One region of the Streptomyces sp. NPDC086147 genome, then DNA from elsewhere that is predicted to be linked to it. Evidence: riboswitches for the same ligand, from Rfam matches in the RefSeq annotation. Region 1 holds a riboswitch; the other holds the start of a gene.
The links. Region 1 has a riboswitch for cobalamin ahead of AB0398_RS10780 (ABC transporter substrate-binding protein). Riboswitches for the same ligand answer to the same signal wherever they lie in the genome.

Region 2: it holds a riboswitch for cobalamin, as region 1 does, so the genes downstream of both, cobN (cobaltochelatase subunit CobN) here and AB0398_RS10780 (ABC transporter substrate-binding protein) in region 1, are expected to answer to the same signal.

The regions. Positions count from the first base shown of each region.
Region 1 covers NZ_JBFBJO010000004.1:3,395-6,898, forward strand. The annotation lists gene AB0398_RS10765 (glucose 1-dehydrogenase) at 101-865, shown strand; gene AB0398_RS10770 (TetR family transcriptional regulator) at 957-1,550, shown strand; gene AB0398_RS10775 (cold shock domain-containing protein) at 1,825-2,031, shown strand; cobalamin riboswitch at 2,128-2,253, shown strand; gene AB0398_RS10780 (ABC transporter substrate-binding protein) at 2,336-3,397, shown strand; gene AB0398_RS10785 (iron chelate uptake ABC transporter family permease subunit) at 3,448-3,504, shown strand, end outside.
Region 2 covers NZ_JBFBJO010000003.1:365,109-368,612, reverse strand. The annotation lists gene cobN (cobaltochelatase subunit CobN) at 1-2,181, opposite strand, end outside; cobalamin riboswitch at 2,221-2,347, opposite strand; gene AB0398_RS09740 (hypothetical protein) at 2,401-2,649, opposite strand; gene AB0398_RS09735 (hypothetical protein) at 2,648-3,031, shown strand; gene AB0398_RS09730 (cobalamin biosynthesis protein CobG) at 3,165-3,504, shown strand, end outside.

The sequences.
Region 1 (3,504 bases):
CGGCCCGTACCGCACGCACCGCAGGCCCCCGGCCCGTACCGCACCACCCCGACCGAACGACCCGAACGACCCGAACGAACAGAGAGAAGGCGCCACCGACATGTCCGCGCTGGACGGCAGGACCGCGATCGTCACCGGAGCGAGCCGCGGCATCGGAAGGGGCATCGCCGAGCGCCTCGCCCGCGACGGCGCCCTGGTCGCCGTGCACTACGGCAGCGACGAGGAGGCCGCCCGCGAGACGGTGGCGACCGTCGAGAAGAACGGCGGCCGGGCCTTCCCTTTCCGCGCGGACCTGGCGGCGCCGGACGCCGTCGACGTGTTCTACGCCGCCCTGGACGCCGGCCTCGCGGAGCTGGGCGAGGGGCCCGGCTTCGACGTCCTCGTCAACAACGCGGGCGCGAGCGGCTCCGGCCGCATCCACCAGCTCACCACCGAGACCTTCGACCGGCTGTTCGCGATCAACGTGAGGGCCCCGCTCTTCCTCGTCCAGCAGGGCCTGGACCGGCTGCGCGACGGCGGCCGAATCGTCAACATCTCCTCGGCGGCGACGCGGCACGCCTTCCCCGACTCCGTCACGTACGCGATGACCAAGGGGGCCGTCGACACGATGACCCTCGCCCTCGCCAAGGAGCTGGGGCCCCGGGGCATCACGGTCAACGCCGTGGCCCCCGGCTACATCGCGACGGACATGAACGCGCGGCGCCGGGCGACGCCCGAGGCGAGCGCCGCCCTCGCCGCGCTCTCGGTCTTCAACCGGCTCGGGACGCCCGCCGACGTGGCGGACGTGGTCGCCTTCCTCGTCTCCGACGACGCCCGCTGGATCACCGGCCAGTACGTGGACGTGACGGGCGGCACCGCGCTCTGAACCCGCCCCGCCCCGGCCCGGGGACCGGTCCCGGACCGGCCCCCGCACACCCCTCCTCGGGGCGGTTCCCCGTGGATAAAGTGGGGGCACGATGACACGTTTCCGCGAGAGCGTCCGGTCCCTGCTGCGCGAGCAGGTGCTCGACGCCGCCTACCGCCTCGTCGCCGCCGAGGGCTGGAGCGGGCTGCGCATGACCTCCATCGCGCGGGCCGCCGGCATCAGCCGCCAGACCCTCTACAACGAGTTCGGCTCGAAGGAGGCCATCGGCAACGCCCTGGTCCAGCGCGAGCTGGAGGGCTTCCTGATCGGCATCGAGCGCGAACTCGACTCCCACCGGGGCGAGTTGGAGGCGGCGGCGGCGGCCGGAGTCGGCTACACGCTCCAGCAGACCGTGGACAACCCCCTCATCAAGAGCGTCCTGGTCGCGGCGCGGGGCGGCGAGGACGACCTCCTGGCCTATCTCACCACCCGCGCGGAGCCGGTCTTCGGCACGGCCATGGCGATGCTCCACGCGTACGCGACCGAGGCCTGGCCCGAGGTGGACGAGGAGTCGCGCGGGCTCGCCGTCGAGACGGTCGTCCGGCTCACCGTCAGCCACATCGTCCAGCCGGTGGCCCCGCCCGCCGAGACGGCGGCGCGCATCGCCAGGATCACGGCGAGGATCTCGTACCCCGGCGGCCGCTGAGGGGCGCCCCGCCCCTCCGGAAGGCGCCGGACGCGCCGGACGCACGACGAGGCCCGGTGTCGAACACGGGGGATCTTCGACACCGGACCTCTGTTGAATATTCTACGAGATCCCCGGGAGTGCTCGCGCACCGCCCGCCCGCCGACGGGCGAAGCGCGGACGGACGGGGTACACCTCCCCTGGGACGCGGACACGGTCCCCTGAGACGCGGACACGGCCGGACCGGGCCGGAACACCCCTCGCCCGCGTCGCCGACGCCGAGGAGGAGGCAGCCGTGGAAGGCAGGAGCAAAGGGTTCGTGCGGTCCTTCAACCGTCTCGGGGGATACGGGTTCGTCGTCCCCGTCGGCTCCCAGGACCAGGTCTGGTTCAGCGCGGAGGACATCGAGGACGAGAGCCGGACCGTCTCGGAGGGACAGCAGGTCTCCTTCGTCCTGGTCCTCGGGGACGGCCGCTTCGAGGCCAAGGAGCTGCGCGTCTGACGCCGGCCGCGCCCCCGGGAACGCCTCCGGCCCGGTGATACTGTGCCGAGGCCAGTCGCACCTTTGTACGCACCCGAACGGGTGCGTACACGGGTCGGGGAATCCGGTGCGAGACCGGAACTGACGCGCAGCGGTGAGGGCGACGGGCGGAGCATCGGCCACTGGGCGGCGACGACGGCCCGGGAAGGCGCCCCGTCCGGCTGACCCCGAGTCCGAAGACCTGCTGGCGGCCCCGGCGCACGCCCGCCCGGGGAGCACCGTACGACAGGCTCCGCGTATGAGCCGTGGCCGCAGAGGAACTTTCGTGCCGCTCGCACCCCCCGTCCGCTCCGCCGTGCTGTTCCTGACCGGCGCCCTGCTCCTGACCGCGACCGGCTGCGGCGCGGGGACCACCCCCGCCCCCGTCCGGCCCGCGGGCGGCGCCGGGGAGGCGAAGACCGGACACCCCGTCGCCCTCGACGACAACTGCGGACGGCCCGTCCGCGTCGAGCGCGCGCCGGAGCGGGCCGTCGCCCTCGACCAGGGCGCGGCGGAGATCATGCTCTCCCTCGGCCTCGCCGACCGCATGGTGGGCACCGGCACCTGGACGGACCCCGTCCTCAAGGGGCTGGAGAAGGAGAACGCCAAGGTCCCGCGCCTCGCCGACCGCTACCCCTCCTTCGAGAAGGTCCTCGACGCCGAACCCGACTTCGCCGCCGCCTCCTTCACGTACACCCTCGGCAAGGGCGGGGTGGCGGCCCGCGAGCGGTTCGAGAAGCTCGGCGTCCCCACGTACCTCTCGCCCACCGACTGCGTCGGCAAGGACAACAGCGGCGACGGCGACGGCGTCCGCGTCCAACCGCTCACCATGGAGACGGTCTACGGCGAGATCCGCGACCTGGCCCGGATCTTCGCGGTCCCGGAGCGCGGCGAGAAGCTCGTCGCGGAGCTCAAGGCCCGCGTGACGAAGGCCGCTTCGGGCGGAGACTTCCAGGACGCCACGGTCCTCTACTGGTTCGCCAACGCCGAGGCGCCCTACATGGCCGGCTGCTGCGGCGCCCCCGGCATCGTCTCCCGCGAGCTGGGCGCGAAGAACGTCTTCGACGACACCAAGGAGGAGTGGCCCCAGATCAACTGGGAGACCGTCGCCGACCGCGACCCCGACGTCCTCGTCATCGGCGACCTCACCCGCCGCTCGCAGTCGGCCGAGAGCGCCGCCAAGAAGATCGAGTTCCTGGAGTCCGACCCGGTCACCCGCACCATGACGGCGGTGAGGAACAAGCGGTACGTGCTCCTCAGCGGCCAGGCGCTCAACCCCACGATCCGCACCGTCGAGGCCGTCGAGAAGGTGGCGGCGGCGCTCCGCTCCTACGGCCTCGCCAAGTGACCACCACCGTCTCCCCGGCCGCCGCATCGGTACGGAAGGGAGCCGCGGCCCTGCTGTGGACGGCGGCCGGACTCGCCCTCCTGGCCGCCTCGGTCGCCGCGGCGATC
Region 2 (3,504 bases), on a different contig from region 1:
CTCGCGCGCCTTCGCCTCCGCCTCGTCGGCGGTGGTGCGGGTCGCGGCCGACTCGTCCAGGCCCAGGGCCTCGCGCAGACCGGGCAGCGCCTGCGTGCCGCCCCAGATCTGGCGGGCGCGCAGGATGGAGAGGACCAGGTTGACCCGGGCCTCGCCGGCCGGGGCGCCGCCGAGGACGTGCAGGCCGTCGCGGATCTGGGCGTCCTTGACCTCGCACAGCCAGCCGTCGACGTGCAGCAGGAAGTCGTCGAAGCCGTCGTCCTCCGGGCGCTCCTCCAGACCGAGGTCGTGGTCGAGCTTGGCGGCCTGGATCAGGGTCCAGATCTGGGCGCGGATCGCGGGCAGCTTCGCCGGGTCCATGGAGGAGATCTGCGCGTACTCGTCGAGCAGCTGCTCCAGGCGCGCGATGTCGCCGTACGAGTCGGCGCGGGCCATCGGCGGCACCAGGTGGTCGACCAGGGTGGCGTGCACGCGCCGCTTGGCCTGGGTGCCCTCGCCCGGGTCGTTGACCAGGAACGGGTAGACCAGCGGCAGGTCGCCGAGGGCCGCGTCCGGGCCGCAGGCGGCGGACAGGCCGGCGTTCTTGCCGGGCAGCCACTCCAGGTTGCCGTGCTTGCCCAGGTGGACCATGGCGTCGGCGCCGAAGCCGCCGTCCTCGGCGCGGGCCGCGATCCAGCGGTAGGCGGCCAGGTAGTGGTGGGACGGCGGGAGGTCGGGGTCGTGGTAGATCGCGATCGGGTTCTCGCCGAAGCCGCGCGGCGGCTGGATGAGGACGAGGAGGTTCCCGCGCCGCAGGGCGGCGAGCACGATGTCGCCCTCCGGGTTCCGCGACCGGTCGAGGAACATCTCGCCGGGCGCCGGGCCCCAGTGCTCCTCGACGTGGGTGCGCAGCTCCTCGGGGAGGGTCGCGTACCAGCGCTTGTAGTCGGCGGCCGGGATGCGGACCGGGTTCCTGGCCAACTGCTCCTCGGTCAGCCAGTCCTGGTCGTGGCCGCCGGCCTCGATGAGGGCGTAGATCAGCTCGTCGCCGTCGCCCGAGACCAGGCCGGGGAGGTCCTCGGCGGGCCCGAAGTCGTAGCCCTCCTCGATCAGCCGGCGAAGGAGGGAGACGGCGGAGGCGGGGGTGTCCAGGCCGACGGCGTTGCCGATGCGGGAGTGCTTGGTGGGGTACGCGGAGAGGACGAGCGCGAGCCTCTTCTCGGCGTTCGGGATGTGCCGGAGGCGGGCGTGCCGCACGGCGATCCCGGCGACGCGGGCCGCGCGCTCGGCGTCCGCCACGTACGCGGGCAGGCCGTCCTCGTCGATCTCCTTGAAGGAGAACGGGACGGTGATCAGGCGCCCGTCGAACTCGGGGACGGCGACCTGGCTGGCGGAGTCCAGCGGGGAGAGGCCCTCGTCGTTCTCCTCCCACGCGGACCGCGAGCCGGTCAGGCAGAGGGCCTGGAGGATCGGCACGTCGAGCGAGGCGAGCGCGCCCGCGTCCCAGGCCTCCTCGTCGCCGCCGGCCTGCGCCTCGGCGGGCTTGGTGCCGCCCGCCGCGAGGACGGTGGTGACGATCGCGTCGGCGGTGCGGAGGGTGTCGAGCAGCTCCGGCTCGGGGGCGCGCAGGGAGGCCACGTACAGCGGGAGGGCCCGCGCGCCGGCGTCCTCTATCGCGTCGCACAGGGCGCCGACGAAGGCGGTGTTGCCGCTCATGTGGTGGGCGCGGTAGTAGAGCACGGCGATCGTCGGGCCCTCGGTGGCCTTCGGGGTGCGCTCCAGCGGGCCCCAGGTGGGGGCGGCGGCCGGGGCCTCGAAGCCGTGGCCGGTGAGCAGGACGGTGTCGGAGAGGAAGCGGGCGAGCTGCTCCAGGTTGGCGGGGCCGCCGTGCGCCAGGTAGGCGTGCGCCTCGGTGGCGACGCCGACGGGCACGGTGGACGCCTCCATGAGCTGCGCGTCGGGCGCCTGCTCACCGCTGAGCACGACGACAGGCTTCCCGGCGGCGCGAATCGCGTCGAGCCCGTCCTGCCAGGAGCGGAGCCCGCCGAGGAGCCGGACGACGACGAGTTCGGCGCCGTCGAGCAGCCCGTCGAGGTCGGCGAGCGGGAGCCGGGACGGGTTGGCGAACCGGTACTCCACCGGTCCGCCGGCCGCGCGGGCGCTGAGCAGGTCGGTGTCGGAGTGCGACAGCAGCAGAAGCATGGCGAGCGCAGGCCTTCCTCGGGGTTGTCCGCGCCCCGGGTGGTCGTGTGGACGGCAGGAGTTCCTGACTCACCGGCCCGAGAACACCGGGCCGGCTCACAGTGGCGGGACCGCGCCGGAATCTCACCGGGCTTCCTCCCCGGGGTCCTGGGACCCCATGCCGCTTGCATCCTAGATCGTGAGCTCCGGACGCCGGAGGGAGCGGGAGGGTCAGGCGGATCACACCGGGTCCTGGGGCGGACAGCGGACCGGTGCCTCCGCGCCGGGGGCCGGGGTGGCCGGGAGCCGGGGCGCGCAGGAGCGCGGGCCGAAGACTGCCGGGCACCGGCAGTGCGCGGCGCCGGGCGGGCCGGTCATGCTGACGCCACCCGGCGCGAGCCGGTGCGAGGAAAGGGGGTGGACGGTGCTGTTCTCCGTACCGGTGCACACGTGGTGGCTGATCGCGACGGCGGCGACCCTGGTGCTCATGATCACGATGGAGAGGTTCTCCGCCACCGGGATCGACGAGGCGCCGGAGGAGTTGCGGGACAGGGCGGAGGGCATGCGGAAGACCGCCGTGCGGGTCGTCTTCGCGGGGTTCCCCGCCCTCTTCTCCGTGGTCGCCCTGCTGGAGCTGCTGAACCGGGAGCGGGAGGGGATCTACCTGTTCCTGTACAGCGTCATGGCCGTGTCCATGCCGGTCGCCCTGCTCCCGTTCCGGCGCCGGATGTACCGGCACCACTTCGCCCAACTGCTGAGCGGCGAGGAGATCACCATGGACCGCGTCGCGTCCGTCTGGCTCTGCACCACCCTCCTCGTCCCCGTCCTGGCGGCGAGCGCGTTGCTCGCGACCGCGGGCGGAACGTCCTAGGGCACGTCCGGCGGGACCGGAGCGCGCCCGCCGAAGCACCGGGGGCCGGGTCGGCCGCGCCCGCCCGAGCCCCCCGAGTCAGGCCCGTCACACCCCGCCGACCGCCGGTTTTCCCGTGGGTATGCTCGCCGCCATGCCGCCCGTCCCGACCCCGAAGCCCGCCCCCGGCGCACCCCGTGTGCGGGAGCGCGGCGACGCCTGCCCCGGGGCGCTGCGGCTGCACTCCGCCGACGACGGGCACCTGGCCCGACTGCGGCTGCCCGCAGGGAGGTTGACGGCGCATCAGGTCGAGGTCCTGGCGGACGCCGCCGAGTCCCTGGGGGACGGGCGGATCAGCGTCACCTCGCGCGGGAACGCCGAGCTGCGCGGCCTCGCGGACGGCTGCGGGGCGGAGCTCGCGGCGCTCCTGGCGGAGGCGGGCCTGCTGCCCTCGGCCACCCACGAGCGCGTCCGCAACATCGTGGTCTCCCCGG